Regions from separate parts of the Micromonospora sp. NBC_01699 genome, predicted to be linked through region 3. Evidence: riboswitches for the same ligand, from Rfam matches in the RefSeq annotation. Region 3 holds a riboswitch; each other region holds the start of a gene.
The links. A riboswitch is a leader RNA that binds a small molecule or an ion and turns the genes downstream of it on or off. The one in region 3 is predicted to bind cyclic di-AMP.
Positions count from the first base shown of each region.

Region 1: another riboswitch for cyclic di-AMP. It lies ahead of OG792_RS34280 (C39 family peptidase); the one in region 3 lies ahead of OG792_RS01885 (coiled-coil domain-containing protein).
Region 2: another riboswitch for cyclic di-AMP. It lies ahead of OG792_RS25315 (coiled-coil domain-containing protein); the one in region 3 lies ahead of OG792_RS01885 (coiled-coil domain-containing protein).
Region 4: another riboswitch for cyclic di-AMP. It lies ahead of OG792_RS28425 (coiled-coil domain-containing protein); the one in region 3 lies ahead of OG792_RS01885 (coiled-coil domain-containing protein).

Region 1 covers NZ_CP109199.1:8,218,204-8,222,407, forward strand. The annotation lists partial or broken gene OG792_RS34890 (hypothetical protein) at 21-227, shown strand; partial or broken gene OG792_RS34895 (aldo/keto reductase) at 455-628, opposite strand; gene OG792_RS34270 (hypothetical protein) at 684-911, opposite strand; gene OG792_RS34275 (hypothetical protein) at 908-1,069, opposite strand; gene OG792_RS34280 (C39 family peptidase) at 1,189-2,040, opposite strand; cyclic di-AMP (ydaO/yuaA leader) riboswitch at 2,455-2,598, opposite strand; gene OG792_RS34285 (YbhB/YbcL family Raf kinase inhibitor-like protein) at 3,226-3,765, shown strand; gene OG792_RS34290 (class I SAM-dependent methyltransferase) at 3,847-4,204, opposite strand, start outside.
Region 2 covers NZ_CP109199.1:6,237,672-6,241,875, reverse strand. The annotation lists gene OG792_RS25320 (hypothetical protein) at 1-487, shown strand, start outside; gene OG792_RS25315 (coiled-coil domain-containing protein) at 655-1,761, opposite strand; cyclic di-AMP (ydaO/yuaA leader) riboswitch at 1,769-1,899, opposite strand; gene OG792_RS25310 (cation diffusion facilitator family transporter) at 2,207-3,127, opposite strand; gene OG792_RS25305 (ABC transporter permease) at 3,232-4,204, opposite strand, start outside.
Region 3 covers NZ_CP109199.1:406,688-410,891, reverse strand. The annotation lists gene OG792_RS01900 (NADPH-dependent F420 reductase) at 1-588, opposite strand, end outside; gene OG792_RS01895 (dienelactone hydrolase family protein) at 655-1,326, opposite strand; gene OG792_RS01890 (hypothetical protein) at 1,482-1,676, shown strand; cyclic di-AMP (ydaO/yuaA leader) riboswitch at 1,932-2,064, shown strand; gene OG792_RS01885 (coiled-coil domain-containing protein) at 2,068-3,105, shown strand; gene OG792_RS01880 (glycoside hydrolase family 65 protein) at 3,137-4,204, opposite strand, start outside.
Region 4 covers NZ_CP109199.1:6,932,304-6,936,507, reverse strand. The annotation lists gene OG792_RS28430 (MarR family winged helix-turn-helix transcriptional regulator) at 126-659, opposite strand; gene OG792_RS28425 (coiled-coil domain-containing protein) at 851-1,861, opposite strand; cyclic di-AMP (ydaO/yuaA leader) riboswitch at 1,865-1,996, opposite strand; gene OG792_RS28420 (copper resistance CopC family protein) at 2,227-3,099, opposite strand; gene OG792_RS28415 (hypothetical protein) at 3,188-3,562, shown strand; gene OG792_RS28410 (hypothetical protein) at 3,559-4,204, shown strand, end outside.

The DNA of each region.
Region 1 (4,204 bases), 470 kb from region 3:
CACGGGATGAGCGGTTCACGATGCCGCTTCTCACTGCCCACGCGGCGGGTGTGCACCTCGGTATCCCGGCGAGCACTATCAAGCAGTGGATCCGCTACGACGGTCCTGAACAACCGGCCATGCACTCGGTGGCACCCGAAACCCCGCACGGACCACGGTTGCCCTTCATCGCCCTGGCCGAGGCCCAGATCCTGCGCGAGCTCCGCAACACCGGCCTTTCGATGGGGCAGATCCGAGCCGGAGTGGCACGCCTACGGAGCGACACGGGCGAGGAGTACGTCCTGGCCACGAACACCATCGCGAGCGACGGCGGGGAACTGCTGTACAACGCGGCGACATCGGTCGCTCCCGAGTGGGTTCGTGCCCGCGACGGCCAGATGACGTTCCGACAGGTCGTAGAGGCTGCGACCTCGTGTGGTTCGCGCGCACCGACCACCACCGTCGCGACGGCCGGATGCCCGAACGCGAACTGGATCGCCGCCGCGAGCGGCGGCACCCCGTACCGGGTGCAGATCTCGCGTACGGCCAGGACGCGGTCGAGCAGGGCGTCGGGCACGTCGGCATAGCCGTACGCGGCACCGGTTCGGGGTTCGGCAAGCAGACCGGCCTGGAAGACTCCCGCCGCCATCACCGCCACCCCGCGCTCGACGCAGAGCGGCAACAGGTCGGCCAGCCCCGGAGCGCTAGCTGATCGCCCTGAGCGTCGGCGGGACCGGTGTGCCGACCGGGTACTCCGGGTCGCGGCCGGCGCGTACCTCCTGCGCCCAACGTAGCTGCGCGCAGCCGTCCGGGGTGCAGCAGGCGCAGGTGCCGGGGGCGTAGGAGGTCCCCCGGTCCTGGTGCTGGGCGATGGTCATCGCCGCCGCCTCCCAGATCCCGGCGCGGGTCAGCGGTTCGTCGACGCGGCTCACGGAACGAGCACCTGACCGGTCATGGCCACCACCTGGGCCTTTCGTTCGGGGTGCCGGCGCACGGCGGCGGCCGACTCGGAGTGACGGCAGGGGGCGGAGTCGGCCACCCGGACCTCGCGGTCGTCGGTGCCCGCCCGATCGGCGAGGTCCATGGTCACGACAGGGACAACGCACGCGTCCCTGGATGGTTGTGGCAGGACGGCCACCGTCCCACTGGTACGGACAGCCCCGGGCACCAACCGGAACGGCTGGCACCCGGGGCCGGGGGGAGAGTGGGTCAGGCTGAGTAGCCCCGAGTAGCCATCCAGTTGGCCAGGTCGATGGTGGTCATCCAGTAGGAGCTGACCCCGTTGACGTACGCCGGGTCCGCGATCTGCACGGTCCGTCCGCTGTCGCGGTAGCCGACCACGGTGAGGTAGTGACCCCCGTCGTACGCGTGCCAGCCGCCGTCGACGTCGGTCGCCGAACCGACGATGTTCGCCACGACCGCGTACCCGCTGCTGACCGCGTGTACGACGTCCGCCTGGAGCCGGTCCATCTGGGCCGGGGACGGGGTCCCGGGGATGAAGGTGCTCCGGTAGAAGTCGGTCTTGGCCAGGGCGTTCAGTCCTCGGGTGGTGTCGTCGGCGGAGTTGGTGCCGTTGAAAGTGGTGCCCAGGGCGGCGGCGACGTCGTCCTGGCTCGGCTGGCGGTCACGGGCGGTCAGGGCGATCCGGGCGGCCGCCGGGCCGCAGTACCAGCCGTTGATCTGCGCCTCGTAGTCGTAGTCGAGCACCTTCGACGCGGGCGGAGCCGCCTTCTTGACCGCCTTGACCGGCGTCGCCGGGGCCTTGGTGGTGGCGGGCGGAGCCGACGAGGGCGCCGCCGGTGCCGGTGCCGCCGACGAGGCGCTCGGGGTCGGGACGACCGGGCTGGGCGTGATCAGGCTGGGCGCGACCTCGGCGCCGGCCTGGCCGCCCAGCCTCTCGGCGACCGCGACCGTCTCGGGGTTGGTCGGCGCGGCCGACCCGTTGTTCTGGGTGAGCATGATGCCGGTGGTGAGACCCACGGCGAGAACCGCGGCGGAGACGACGCTGGCCCGGTACGGGTTGGCGGTCACGACGCGTCGGAGTTGCTGACGATGCTTCATATAAATCCTCCGCAGATGTGCCGATCTGCGATCGGGGGCACATGATTCGGGATGGCGTTCTTCTCTGCCGGGGCCGGTTCGCGTGACGTCGTACGCGTTATCGGCGGGGCGGATTCACCGCCGGCCGTCGAGTCCGGATCGGGGCGTGCGGAACCGCCACCGCGAAGCGGTGGAATGCGTCACCGGATGAACGTCGCCGACGAAATTGCCGCCGAACGGTTCTGGATCACCCACCGGTCACGCGCGTCCTCGCGCCACCGACCGCGTACGCGCTCACGCGTCGTCGGTCGTCGGACGGCCTAGCGGGCTACCTTCGCGGGCTGCGCCGCTGTGCGGGCGAGCCGGGGCAGGTGGCGGAGCGGACCGGGGGGATCGAGGGATTGACCACGGCAGGTACGGCGCTGCACGAGCATGTTCTCCTTCCGATACCGCCTACCGGGTTAGCTGACGGATTCGGGCGGGAAGCTCGCCCTACCACGAACCAACGGTTCGCGGATTCACCCCAGAACTACTGTGGGTCCCCGGCTCGTAACAGTTACGACTCAGCGGGCCTGTTCCGGTGTCACCCGCGGTGACTAAGGGCCGGACCAGACGGGCTGACGTTACTGGGCGGCTTCTGTTCCTGCCAACCCCCACTGGCCTGCTTAAACCGTGACCCACGCCGCTTCTTTCCGGTGTTTCGGGTCTATCCCCATGATCACGGAGAGTGGTTGTCGCCGGAGTGACCAGTTTGGCTGTGGCGGGCGTACCCGCTTGTGTTCCGCAGATAGAGGGTGTCGGATTTGCCGACCCGGTGACCCTTGCCGCCGGATGTCCGGTTCAGAGAATTGTCCGTTGGGCGGATTCGGGCCGGTCCCCTCGTCCCCGGTGCCCGGCCCGGCCGGCCCGGTGCACCGTCCGTCCCGCCGCCGACGCACGCCGGCGGACGAACGAAGCGGTCCGGGCGCGATCCGGTGGGCACGAAATGACGTTCATCATCGGATGGAAACGTCGACAGGTCGGCCGGGCGAGTGAATGGAACGGCTTCCCGAAAGCGAAGAATAAACGTCTGCGGGAATGGGCGTACAGCGACATTCGCGGCCGCGTACCCGGTCGTCATCCGTTGTTTCGCCCACCGGCGGCGGTAGGCCGGGTCAGACAGGGTACAAAGACACCGAGTCACCCGATCTCTGGAAGGACCTTTCGATGAACCTTGAGCGAGCGATCGCGCCGGACCCGTACGACCTGCTGCCGCCGGTGCCGGCGTTCACCCTGACCAGCGACGACGTACGCGACGGCGAGCAGTTGGACGACGAGTTCGTCCACTCCAGCCTGGGCGGTGGCGACCTGTCGCCGCAGCTCGCCTGGTCCGGGTTCCCGGACGCGACGCGCAGCTTCGTGATCACCTGCTACGACCCGGACGCGCCCACCACCAGCGGTTTCTGGCACTGGGTGCTGGTCAACGTCCCGGTATCGGTCACCCAGTTGCCGCGCGGCGCGGGCAAGGCCGGGTCCGTCGAGGGCGGGGCGTTCGCCGTCCGCAACGACTACGGCACCCAGGAGTACGGCGGTGCGGCGCCGCCGGCCGGCGACCGGCCGCACCGGTACCTCTTTGCCGTACACGCCCTCGATGTGGACAAGCTTGACCTCACGCCGGACAACAGCCCGGCGGTCGTCGGCTTCAACCTGACCTTCCACACCCTGGCACGGGCGGTGATCCGGCCCACGTACCAGGTCAAGGGCTGAGCTGACCGGAGTAAGTGGACGGCCGACACCGGGGACGGGTTGAACGGTGTCGGTCGTCGCTCTCCTGGTCGGTCGGGCCAACTACGCGCCGGGCACCCGGGCGACGGCGAAGACCGACTGTCCGAACGGTGGCCGCACGATCTGCTCGGCCGCCTTGGTCACCGGCAGCACCAGGCTGTCGTAGACCTTCACCATCGGGCCTTCCTTCGGCATCAGCCGGAACACGTTCGTCGCCATGTAGTAGCCGATGAGGCCCAGAGCGTTCGCGTAGTGCAGCCGCTCCACGGTCAGCCCCGCGCCGAGCAGTGCGGCCCGCATCGTCTTCTTGGTGTAGCGCCGTACGTGTCCGGTGGCGATGTCCGCCGGGCCCATGGCGAACTCGAACGCCGGCACGATCAGTACGATCGCACCGCCGGGACGGACCAGGTCCCGCATGCCG
Region 2 (4,204 bases), 2.4 Mb from region 3:
CGTCGTCGCGGTCGGTGTCGGCTGGCTGGTAGTGGTGCTCGTCGCGCCGCACCTCACCGTCGGTCCGGGATGGCGGTCGATCGCGCTGTTCTGTCACCTGGCCAGTCTCGTGATCGGCTTCGGAGCCGTACTCACCGTGGATTGGTTCAGCCTGCGCTGGATTCTGCGCCGGGAACGGCTCGGCACCGTACTGGGCATGGCGCAGGGGGCACACCTGCTGATCTGGCTCGGTCTGGTGGGCCTGGTCGTCAGCGGTGCGGCACTGCGCCCCGACACCTCGTCCGGGCTGGTGCAGCTCAAGCTGGTCGCCGTACTCGCGGTGGGGATCAACGGGCTGTTCCTGGGCCGCGTACGCGACCGCCTCGCCAACCTCGGCGACACCCCCACGCACTGGTCCCGCCTACTCCCCGGCGCCCTAGCCGCCACGATCTCCCAACTCGGCTGGTGGACCGCCACCATCATCGGCTTCTGGAACTCCACCCCCTAACCCCCCACCCCCCGCCCCCCACCCCCCTCACGGCGCCGATCTAGGGCGAATGGGGGTTACTTGATCTCTAATCACACGTATTTGCCCTAGATCGACGCGCCCGGGGGCGGGCGCGGGGGCACGCGAGGGGAGGGGGAGAGGGGGAGAGGGGAGGGGGAGGGGCGGGGTTAGTTCATGGAGAGGTGGACGTGGTTGGTGTGGTCGCTGGAGGGGTCGCCGCCGCCGTTGTACGCCTTCCAGCCGCTGCCGGGTAGCCAGATCTGCTTGAACCAGATCACGTAGAGCACGCCGAGGCGGCTGGCGTTCTTGACGAAGTACGCCGCCAGGTTGTTGCCGTACGTCCGGTCGCCGCCGGTGGCGATTCCGCCGAAGCCGCCCTTCTCCGCCGCGAAGTCGCAGGCCCGGCCCTTCGGGTGTTCGCCCGAGCCGCCGCTGCGGAAGCAGGAGACGAAACGGGTGAAGCCGGCCGCCTTGGCCTGGTTCATCGCGTTGAGGGTGCGCGGGGTGATGCAGCCGGTGGTGGTCGGGTCGTTGACGCTGCACGACTCCTTCGGCCACGACCCGTCCGAGTTGCGGGGGGCCGGCTTGGCCGTGGGGGAGGTGGTGCTGGCGGTGACGCCGGGGCTGGAGCCGCCGCTGCCGGCGAGCGCGAGCGCCCGTTCGGCCTGCTGCTTGCGCTTGGCCATGATGTCGAGCTGCTTGCGCTGCTCACGGATCTCGTTGTCGATCGCCGCCTTGGCCCGGGTCTCCTGGTCCCGTACCTCGATCAGGTCCCGGAGCTGGCGGTCCTCGTTGGCGGCGACCGTGCCGAGGGAGGACGCACGGTCCAGGAAGCCGTCCGGCGAGTCGCTGTTGAGCAGGGCGGTGAGGGGCCCCAGGCGCCCGGTGCGGTACGCCAAGCCGGCCAGTTCGCCGACGGTCCGGGTCCTGGTGACCACTTCGGCCTCCAGGGTGACCAGGTGCGCGGCGAGCTGCTGCTGCCGCTTGGTGGAGTTGTCCAGTGCCGCCTGGGCGTCGAGGTAGCCCTTGGCCGCGACGTCGAGCTGCTCTCGCAGGCTGTCGCTGCCGCCCTCGTCGTCGGTGCCGCCGGGGGCGGCGGCGAGCACGTTCGCGGCGGTCAGCGGGGCGGTGCCGAGGGGGGCGGTGCCGAGGGGGGCGGGTGCGGCCAGCGCGGCGGTGGGGGTGACCGAGGCGGCCAACAGGGTGAGGGTGATCGCGATCGCGGTACGGACCGCGCGCGGATGGCGGGGTCGTACGGGCGCCAACAATGGCATTCGGTGCACGTCCTTCCGTCAGCCGCCGACCGGGTTAGCTGACGGGTTCGGGACGGAAGATCCCTACCGCTGACGCGGATGCACCCCAATGACGCGATGGTTCCCCGGCTCGCATGTGCGATTAGGCGACGGTCACCACAGGCGCCGGAGGGCGCCGCCCGGCGATGACCGGAGCCGAGCCTACCGGCCGGCTCCAGTACGGACAGTGGTCGCTTGTCAGAGGATCAAAGTGAATCGAAATGATATGCCGGATATAACCATAAAATTTCACCCGGTCGGGCGACAAAAATTAAGGCCAAGGTAAGCGAAGAGTGGTCACCTTCCGGTGCCCGGTAAGGAGCGCTACCGGCAGCGCCACCTACCCGTGCCGTCCGCGACCGTACCGAAGCGGGTGACGGGCGTGCCCGGCCGTACCCGGCCGGGCGGCGGGCGTACCCGATGGGGTTTACCAGTCGGTGGGGCCGCAGCCCTCGGTCGCGCTGCCCGGCTCGACCTGGAGGGTGGCGTGTGCGATGTCGAAGTCGTCGTGCAACGCCCCGCGGGCGGCGGCCAGCACCGCGCCGACCTCGGCGCCGGCGGACAGGGTGAGGTGCGCCGAGGCGACCTCCATGCCCGAGGTGAGCGTCCAGACGTGCAGGTCGTGCACGTTGGCGACACCGGGTACGGCACAGAGCCGGGCGGCGACCGTGGGCACGTCGAGGTGCTCCGGTGCGGCCTGCACCAGGATCCGGATCGCGGCTCGGGCCAGCCGCCAGGTCCGGGGCAGGATGAACAGGCCGATCGCGACCGCGACCAGCGGGTCGGCCCACCACCAGCCGGTGTTCGCGATCACCAGCGCGGCGACGATCACCCCGGCCGAGCCGAGCGTGTCGCCAAGCGCCTCCAGGTAGGCGCCGCGCAGGTTGATGCTCTCCCGTGCCCCGGCGCGCAGCAGCCCGAAGGCGACCAGGTTGGCCAGCAGACCGACGATGGCGACCCCCAGCATCGGCCCGGCCAGCACGGTCGGCGGGTGCTCCTGGCTGAACCGGCGGGCGGCCTCGACCAGCACGTAGATCGCGACGCCGAACAGCAGCACGGCGTTGGCCAGTGCCGCGAGCACCTCCAGCCGGTAGAGGCCGAAGGTCCGCTGCGGGTCGTCGGTGGCGTGCCGGGTCGCGGTGATCGCGGCCAGTGCCATGCCGATTCCGAGTACGTCGGTGAACATGTGCCCGGCGTCGGAGAGCAGCGCCAGCGAGCCGGTGGTGAGGGCGGCGACCGCCTCGACGATCATGACAACGACGAGCAGCCCGAAGGCGGACCAGAGCCGTCCCCGGTGCCGCTCGGCGGCGCGCATCGCCTGCGCGCCGTGGTCATGACCCGTGCCCACGCACACACCCTCCGTCAGCCGGTACCGCTATAGCCCAACATATGCTGATATCGCAATGTGTGCCACCGAGTCGAACCGGCCGGGTGCCGGAAGGGTGCGAGGGCTCAGCCCTCGTTCGCCATCGCCGCCACGATCGGGGCCCGGCTCGCCCGGCGGGCCGGCAGCAGCCCGGCCAGGACCGCCGCGCCGCAGGCCAGGCCCGCGCAGAGGGCCAACTGCCCCACCGGTACGACCGGCAGCCCGTGCCCGTAGCTGCTGATCAGCCCGAGTGCCGCGGTCCAGCCGACCCCCACCCCCAGGGCGATCCCGGCCAACGCGCCGACCAGCGCGATCAGCGCCGCCTCGACCAGCAGCATGCGCCCGAGCTGCCGTCGGGACAGGCCCAGCGCCCGGAGCGTGGCCGACTCCCGGGTGCGCTCGAAGACCGACAGCGAGAGCGTGTTGCTGATCCCGAAGAGCGCGATCAGCACCGACATGCCGAGCAGCGCGGCGAAGATGCCGAGCAGCTCGTCCAGCGTGGCCGACAACGCGTTCGCCTGGTCTGCCGCACTGCTCAACCGCACCACCGGGTACGCCCGCAGCAGCCCGTCGAGCGCCTGCCGCCCGGCTGCCGTACCGACACCGGGGGCGAGGTCGATGAGCAACTGGTTCGGCGCGCCCGGACCGTACGCGGCGGTGAACCGGCTCCACTCGACCAGCGCCGTACCGCTGGTCGGAGCGTCGTCGTAGAGCGCGACCACGACCAACGAGCCCCCCACACCGTCGCCCCCGGACGAACCGGTCGGCTCGGTCGGGCCGGTTGGGCCGGTCGGCTCGGTTGGGCCGGTTGGCTCGGTTGGGCCGGTTGGCTCGGTTGGGCCGGTTGGCTCGGTTGGGCCGGTTGGGCCAACCGGATCGGTCGGCCCAACCGGATCGGTCGGGCCGGTCAGGGTGTCGGGCAGGCCGAGCGGGAGCCGGTCGCCCACGCCGATGTTGCGGGCCTCGGCCAGCCGGCGGCTCACCGCCACCGTGCCCGGCCGCAGGGCGGCCAGGTCACCGTCGGTCACCTCCGGCCGGATCGGGCCGCGCAACTGCTCG
Region 3 (4,204 bases):
GTCGGCGTCGTAGGTGATGCCGCCCGGCTGCTGCTTCCGGCCGCCCGCCGCCAGATCACCGGCGTCCACCGGTTGGAAGCCGAGTTCCTCGATCAGGTCCGCGACGGCCCGCTTGGCCTTCGGGTCGTCCCCGGACATCGGAATGCCGTAGCGCTCCTGGGCCGAGGACTGGCGGGCGTGGTCGCGCATGTGCTCGGCGTGCAGGGTGTTGAACGCCTTGACCACGTTCGCACCGCGGAGGTGCTGCTGCACCAACTCGCTGGAGGTGACCCTGTCCTGCTCCAGGTCCGGGTACTCCCCGTCCCGCTCCGGCGTGTAGTTCCCGGTGTCCATGACGGGCTTGCCCTTCAGCTCCGCCGTGGGCAGTTCGTCGTACCGGCCGAACGGCACGGCGACGATCACCACATCGCCGAACCGGGCCGCCTCCGAGGGGCTGACCGCGTGCGAGCGGTGTCCGAGTTCGCCCACCAGATCCCGAAGATTCTGTGGGCCGCTCGCGTTCGCGATGGCGATCTCGTGACCGGCCGCGGCGAGCCGACGGGCGAGCGTTGCGCCGACGCTCCCGGCGCCGATGATTCCGATGTGCATGCCAGTGGTTACCCGCCAATCCCGGCGACGAACGGGCCGGGGCGTGAGTCCGGTGACGGCCGCCGGTCAGGGCGCGGCGCCGAAGCTCGGTAGGCGCTCGGCGAACCAGTCGGCGGCCTGGTCGGCCACCTGCTCCAGCGCGCCGGGCTCCGGGAACAGGTGGGTCGCGTCCGGGATGATCCGCAGTTCCACTGCCCCGCCGAGCGCGTCACGGGCCTGCTGGTTGAACTGGATCACCTGTTCGTCGCGACCGCCGACCAGCAGCAACGTCGCCGCCCGTACGCGGGAAAGGGCCGGACCCGCCAGGTCCGCGCGGCCGCCGCGGGAGACGACCGCCGGTACGTGCTCCGGCCGCTCGGCCGCGGCTACCAGCGCCGCCGCGGCACCCGTGCTCGCTCCGAACAGTCCGACCGGCAGGGCGGCCGTGTCGGGCTCGGTGCGCAGCCAGTCGATCACGCCCACCAGCCGTCCGGCGAGCATCGGGATGTCGAAGCGCAGCTCGGCGGTCTGCTCGTCGGCCCGCTCCTCCTCGGGTCTGAGCAGGTCGACCAGCACGGTCGCGAGGGCGCGCTGGTTCAGCACCCGGGCGACCGCGACGTTGCGCGGGCTGCGCCGGGAACTGCCGCTGCCGTGGGCGAACAGCACCACCCCGACCGCCCCCTCGGTGGGGGTGACCAGGTCGGCGGTGAGCTGCACCTCCCCGGCCCAGACGGTGGTTTCGGTCGTCACTGTGTTCACCTGCTGTCCGGTACCCGGCTACGGGTGGAACAACCGCCCGTCGGCCCGGCAATCACCGTTTGCCGGGCTCCCCGCTCGGGAAGGCGAACCGGGTCAGGCAGGAAGACCACGGCGGAGCCGGTAGCGGCCCGCGCTGAGGCGATCGTGAGGATGCCATGACCCACCACAAATCCGCCAGGTCGGAGTCCGGTCGAGCCGACACGGGTCCGGCCGGCGACAAACGGGACAAGCGTAAGGACGCGGGGCGGGACTGGGCGGACGAGGCGGCACAGGCACGAGCCTCGGACGACCCGCGCCGGGTGACCCCGCACGACCCGACGGGCGTCCCCTCGACCGGGGACCGCCGCTGACGTGACGACGCGCCGCGCCCGGCACCGGAAATTCCGGGCGCCGCAGCGGCGTGAACGTTCGCTCCGACGAACCCCGGCGGGCACTCCTGGTGAGGCCCGCCGGGGTCGGTCACCGACCCGTGGACCGGCGGGGCGGCCGGTGGTACGCCTAGCAGGAGAAATCCTCGACCGCGACCCTGAATTCGGCTGCTAAGTCCGTCTGATCCGGTAATGTCACCCTCGGTTCCGACCCGGTGGTACCCCCTCTGCTGTCGGCGACGACCGCCGCCCAATCGCCGTCACCGGCGAACCGGGGAACCAGGTAGTCGGGGTGAGTCCGCACACGCGGTAGGGGTAGTTCCGTCCCGAACCCGTCAGCTAACCCGGTCGGCGGCCGACGGGAGGAACGTGCATGACGAGATCCAGACGTCAGCGGTTCTCGCTGGCTCTGACCCTGCTCACCGCGGTGAGCATGCTGGTGGGCGGCGCGGCGGTCGCGGCCGGGCCCGCCTCGGCCACACCCTCGCCGCCGACCACACTCGGCGACGAGGGCGGCAACCCCCTCTTACGCGACGTACTCGAATCGACCGGGCGTGGATACGCCGCCGCGAGCGTCGCCGTCGAGAACGCCCGCAAACGCCAGGCCGCGTACGCCGACGAGCTGCGGCAGATCGAGGCACAGCTCGACCAGCTCGCCCCCGAGGTCGGCGAGGTCGCGGTGAGCGCCTACCGGATCGGCCGGATAGGACCACTGAGCGCGCTGCTCGGCAGCGCCTCGCCGGACGACTTCATGGACCGGGCAGAGGGACTCGACCTGATCGCGCAGCGCGACAACAGCAAGCTGCGCCGGTTGCACGAGGCCCGCAACCGGGCCAGCCGGGCCAAGGCGGCGGCCGACGCCGCGGTGGCCGACGAGCAGCGGCAGCTGTCCGTGATGGCCGCGCAGAAGGAGGCGGCGGAACGCGCCCTCTCCCTGGTCGGCGGCGCGGCCACCGAGGGTTTCGTGAACGCCAGTTCACCGGTCGCGGCACCCGCGCCGCGCAACCGGGACGGCTCCCTGCCGGCGCAGTCCTGCAACCGCGACGACCCGACCACCGTCGGCTGCCTCACCCCGCGCGCCCTGCACGCGCTGACCGAAACACGACGGCTCGGCTTCGATCGGTACGTCTCCTGCTACCGCGCCGGCGGGCCGTTCGAACACCCGAAGGGCCGGGCCTGCGACTTCTCCGCGCAACCCGGCGGGTTCGGCGGCAACGCCACCGACGGCGACAAGACGTACGGCAACAACCTCGCCGCGTTCCTCGTCCGCAACGCCGACCGGCTCGGCATCCTGTACGTGATCTGGTACCGGCAGATCTGGTTCCCGGCCACCGGTTGGAAGGCGTACTCGTCCGCGAAGGGCGACCCGTCCAGCGACCACACCAACCACGTACACCTGTCCCTGCTCTGATCCCGGTGCCGGATGCCGGGTCCGGGCCCGGTCAGTTGCGGGTTTCGCTCGGCGCGACCTCGTTCTTCACCGGGGTCCCCGAACCCGAGGTCTCCGCGACCGAGGCACGCCGGGCCGGCGCCCGACCGGGCGGCTGCTGTGGCGCCGGACCGACCGGTTGCGGCTCCGGATTCGGTTTGGTCACCGGCTCGTCGCAGCCGACCTCGACCCTCTCCCCGTGGTGTAACAGCTCCACCGACCCGTTCCGGTCGCCGTTGCGCAGGGCGTACGTGGTGTCGCGTTCGCGTACGTCAACCCGCAGCCGGTGCCCGTGCCAGACCAGCGAGAACTCCAACCGGTCGATCCGGTTCGGCAGTCGGGGGGCGAACGACAGGAGGTCCCCGTGGTCGCGCATCCCGCCGAAACCGGCGACCAGCGCGATCCACGCCCCGGCCAGCGAGGCGACGTGCACCCCGTCGCGGGTGTTCTGGTTCAGGTCGTGCAGGTCCATCAGCGCGGCCTCGCCCAGGTAGTCGTGGGCCAGTTCGAGGTGCCCCACCTCGGCCGCCAGGACCGCCTGGGTGCAGGCCGACAACGACGAGTCACGAACCGTACGCCGCTCGTAGTAGGCGAAGTTGCGGGCCTTCTCCTCCGCGGTGAACGCGTCCCCGCGCCAGTGCATCGCGAGCACCAGGTCGGCCTGCTTCACCACCTGCTTGCGATACAGGTCGAAGTACGGGTAGTTCAGCAGCAGCGGGTACTTCTCCGGCGGAGTGCCCGCGAAGTCCCACTCCTGGAGCCGGGTGAAGCCCTCCACCTGCTGGTGCACGCCCAGCTCCGGGTCGTACGGGATGTGCATGGCGTTCGCCGCGTCCCGCCAGGCGGCGGTCTCCTCGTCGTCCACGCCCAGCCGCCAGGCGTGCTCGCTGTGCCGGGTCACCGCGTCGGCGGCGGCCAGCAGGTTCCGCTGCGCCATCAGGTTGGTGTAGACGTTGTCGCTCTTCACCGCGGTGTACTCGTCCGGACCGGTCATCCCGTCCAGGTGAAACTGCCCGGACCGGTCGTGGTGCCCCAGCGATCGCCACAGCCGGGCCGTCTCGACCAGCAACTCCAGCCCGAT
Region 4 (4,204 bases), 1.8 Mb from region 3:
GACCGGCCGCAACCTCGGCCATCCCCGGGCCAAACCCGCCGGTCCCACCGTGAGGCCGGGTCTTCGGCGCAGGTCCGGCCTCATGCCCCCCGGGGCACGGGCCGGTTCTCGTCGTAGGCCCGGTGTCAGTGGTCGCCGGGCACGGGCTCCGCGTCGAACGGGTCGGCGGTTTCGGTGTCGCAGGGTTCGGGTTCGGTGTCCTGCTCGAATCCGGCCCGCACGATGTCGGAGATCTCCGCGAGGGCGTCCAGTTGCTCGGGAGTGAGTACGTCGACCACCCAGCGCCGTACGTGCGACACGTGTTTCGGTGCGGCCCGCGTGATCTCCTGGAGACCGGTGTCGGTGATCAGGATGAACGCGCCCCGGGGGTCGGTGACACACGGCTCCCGCTCGACCAGCCCGCGCCGGGCCATCCGCCCCAGGTGGTGGGTGAGCCGGGTCTTCTCCCACTGGAGGTGGGCCCGGAGCTGGAAGATCCGCAGCCGCATCCCGGGCGCCTCGCTGAGGTGGACCAGCACGGCATAGTCGCTCTCGGAGAGTCCGGTGTCGGCGAGCAGTTGGCGGTTCAGCCGGCTCTGCAACTCCATCTGCATCGTGATGAAGGAACGCCAGGCACGCTGCTCCCGCTCACTGAGCCACCGTTCCCCGTTCGCCGCCACCCACCCATGATACCCACCAAGGATGACACGTCATCCTCCTCCAACCCCCTCCCCTCCCCTTCCCTCCCCGCGTGCCCTCACCCTCTCTCCCCGTCGATCTAGGGCAAATGGTGGTGAATAGAGATCAACAAGCACCCATATGCCCTAGATCGACGAGGCGAGGGGGTGAGGCACGCGGGGAGGGGGAGGGGTTAGAGCATGGACATGTGTACGTGGTCGGTGTGGTCGCTCTCGCCGCTGTAGGACTTCCAGCCAGTGGCGGGGAACCAGATTTGCTTGTACCAGATGACGTAGAGAATGCCGAGCTGCTCTGCGTTGCGGACCAGGAACGCGGTGAGGTTGTTGCCGTACAGCCGCTGGTCCTGGTTGCGGGCGGAAGCGAATCCGCTGTTGAGCAGGGACCAGTCGCAGGCGCGGCCCTTCGGGTGCTCGAACGGTCCACCGTTGCGGTGACAGCCGACGAAACGGTTGAAGCCGGCCTTCTTCACCTCGTTGTACGCGTGCAGCGTGCGCGGGGTGATGCAGCCTCCGGTGGTCGGGTCGTCCTTGCTGCACGACTCCCTCGGCCAACCGCCACTGGCCGTACGCGGGGCGGCCTTCGCCACCGGCGAGTTCGCGTTGACGAAGCCGTTGGTCAGTCGCTTGCCGCCGACCAGGGCGAGTGAGCGTTCGGCGTCCTGCTTCTGCCGCGCCATCACCGTCGCCTGCTTCTCCTGCTCCTTGACCTCGGCGTCGGCCAGAGCCTTGGCACGTTCGGCCAGTTCGCGGGCGGCGTTGAGCTCGCGCAGCTTCTGGTCGTTGACCGCGTTCATCTCGTCCATCGCGACCGCCCGTTGCAGGAACAAGTCCGGGGAGGCGCTGTTGAGCAGCGCCGATACGGCGCCGAGCTTGCCGGTGCGGTAGGAGCGGGCGGCGATCTCGGCGATCTGGGGGGTCAGCTCCTCGATCTGCGCCTCGGCCTTCCCCAACTCGGTGGCGAGGACGGCCTGTCGCTTCTTCGAGGCGTCGAGCGCGGCCTTCGCTTCGAGGTAGCGGCGACCGGTCGCCTCAAGAACCTCACTCAGCAGTGGCGTGTCGGACTCGGCCGGCCCGGGCGGGGTAGCCGGCGCGGCGAGGGCCGGAGCCGAGAACGGTGCCACCATGAGCAGGGTCGTGACCAATGCCAGGGCAGGCGTGAACCATCGGCGGAGGGGTGCCGTCATGCATGATCCTTCCGTTGGTCGCCGACCGGGTTAGCTGACGGGTTCGGGATGGAAGTGATCCCTACCGCTGTCGCGGATTCACCCCACGTACTCGGTTCCCCGGTTCGTCCAAGGACGATTAGGCGACGGTCCCGCCGGCGCCGGTTGGCGCCGATTGGCGTTGACCGCGAAGAATTCTACCGTGTGATCCGTACCGGTGGACATGCCCGTCCGGTGCGAAAAGCGTTATGGGACAACAACTTTCGGTTATCATTCGCCGTTCTGACTAACGTGGATACCGGCTGTAATGACGGCGGTGCCGATTGTCGAATCAGCGGTCGACGGCCGGTGATCCGTGTCAGTGATCGGCGGCCGGCGATCCGTGGTCAGCGGTTGCCGCGTTTGCGTGACGGCTGTGCCTTTCCGGTGGACCGGGAGCCGGTCGCCGCTTTCCTGGCCGCCGCCGCACGGCGGGCCGCGGCGGTGGTGACCGGTCGCCTGCGGTTCGCCGGCCCGGTGTTGATCCGTGCCGTCCGCCGGGGTCGCAGGGTCAGGCCCACGATGACCGCCACGCCGACGAGGAGCAGCACCGGCAACAACCAGACCATCGGGCTGCCGTCGTCGGTGGCGCCGCTCGCGGTGTCCGGAACCGGCGCCGCCGGTGCGGTGCTGCTGCCGGTAACCGCGCCGGGATTGGCCGAGGCCGGCCGGTCCGGGTTCTCGGCGGCGGCGAGCAGGGCCGGGTCGGCGGCGTTCGTCGGTGCGGTCCAGCCCTGCGGCGCGGCGGTCGGCGCCCCGGAGTAGGAGAACTTCACCGTTCCGCGTACGGGCTCGCTGTCGGAGGCGACCGAGAGATAGCTGGCGGTGTACTCGCCCTTCTCCGGCCAGTGCGAAACCTGGACGAACGCGGAGTATCCGGTGTGATAGAGCTTCGGCTCCCACTTGCCGTTGACCAGGTTCAGTTCGGTGACCGGGCGGTCGAGCCGCTTGTCCGGACCGGGCTGCCAACCGGCGTCGACCCGTACGCCGCTCGGTGTCGTCAGGGTGAAGTACGCGTTGGCGGTGGGAGCCTCGGTGAAGTACAGCTCCAGCGCCTGCATCGGCCGCGACAGGGTGGCGCCGGCAACCGGGTCGGAGACGGCGAGCTGACCGTGGGCCGACGCGGGCGCGCCGGTCACGGCGAGCACGATCGTGGCGCCGAGCGCGACGGCGAGCAGGCGGCATGCCGCGCGGACGGTGACCAGGGGGGTCGATCGCATCGGCCCATCATGGTGGCTTCCGCTGTGCCCGGCAAGACGCTACAGTCGCTTCCCGATGTGGCGGGACCGGCTGACTGGGGAGACAGTGATGATGTTCTCTATCGGCCGTCGTCGTGCACTGGCCGCTCTGTTCGGCTCGGCCCTGCTGGCCCTCGCCGGCACCGGATGCGGTTCCACCGACGAACCGGTGGACGCGAGCGCCCCGGTCGAGGTGGCCATCACCGTCACCGAGGGCCGCGCCGAGCCGCAGCCGGGTCGGGTGGACGCGAAGAAGGGCCAGTCGGTCCGGATCACCGTGACCAGCGACGTGCCGGACCGGGTGCACGTGCACGGGTACGACGTCGGCGCCGAACTTCCCGCCGGTCAGCCGGCCACGGTCGAGTTCGTGGCGGACCGGGACGGCCTGTTCGAGGTCGAGACGCACGAGTCCGGGCTGCTGCTGTTCCAGCTACTGGTCCGATGAGGACGGTGCCCGAGCTGCTCGCTCACGGGGTCGGCGGGCGGCAGGACCTGCCCATCCCGTTCGCGTACGCGGTGACCGGTGCGGCGCTGGCCCTGGTCATCTCGTTCGTCGTGCTGGGCGCGTTGTGGCGGGAGCCGAGGCTGGGCGACCCCGAGGCGGGTCGGCCGCTGCCGGAGCGGGTCGCGCGGCTGGTCGACTCGGCCGGGTGGCGGTGGACGCTGCGTGGCCTGGGACTGGTGTTCGCCGCCTACTTCGCGCTCGGACTCTTCTTCGGGCCGGATGTCGACCGCAACCCCACCGCGGGCCTGTTCTACGTGGTGTTCTGGGTCGGGCTGGTGCCCGCCTCGCTGCTGTTCGGACCGGTGTGGCGGTCGCTGAATCCGCTGCGTACGGTCTATCTGCTCGGTGCCGCGCTGGTTCGACGGGATCCGCGGCGGGGGTGGCGGGCGCTGCCGCCGCGACTCGGTTACTGGCCGGCCGCGCTGGGCCTGCTGGCCTTCGTCTGGTTGGAACTCGTCGCGCCGGACCGGGCCACCGTGCCGGTCATCCGTACCTGGTTGGTGCTCTACGCGCTGCTGATGCTGGTCGGCGCGGCCCTGTTCGGGGTCGACTTCTTCGACCGGGGCGACGCCTTCGAGGTGT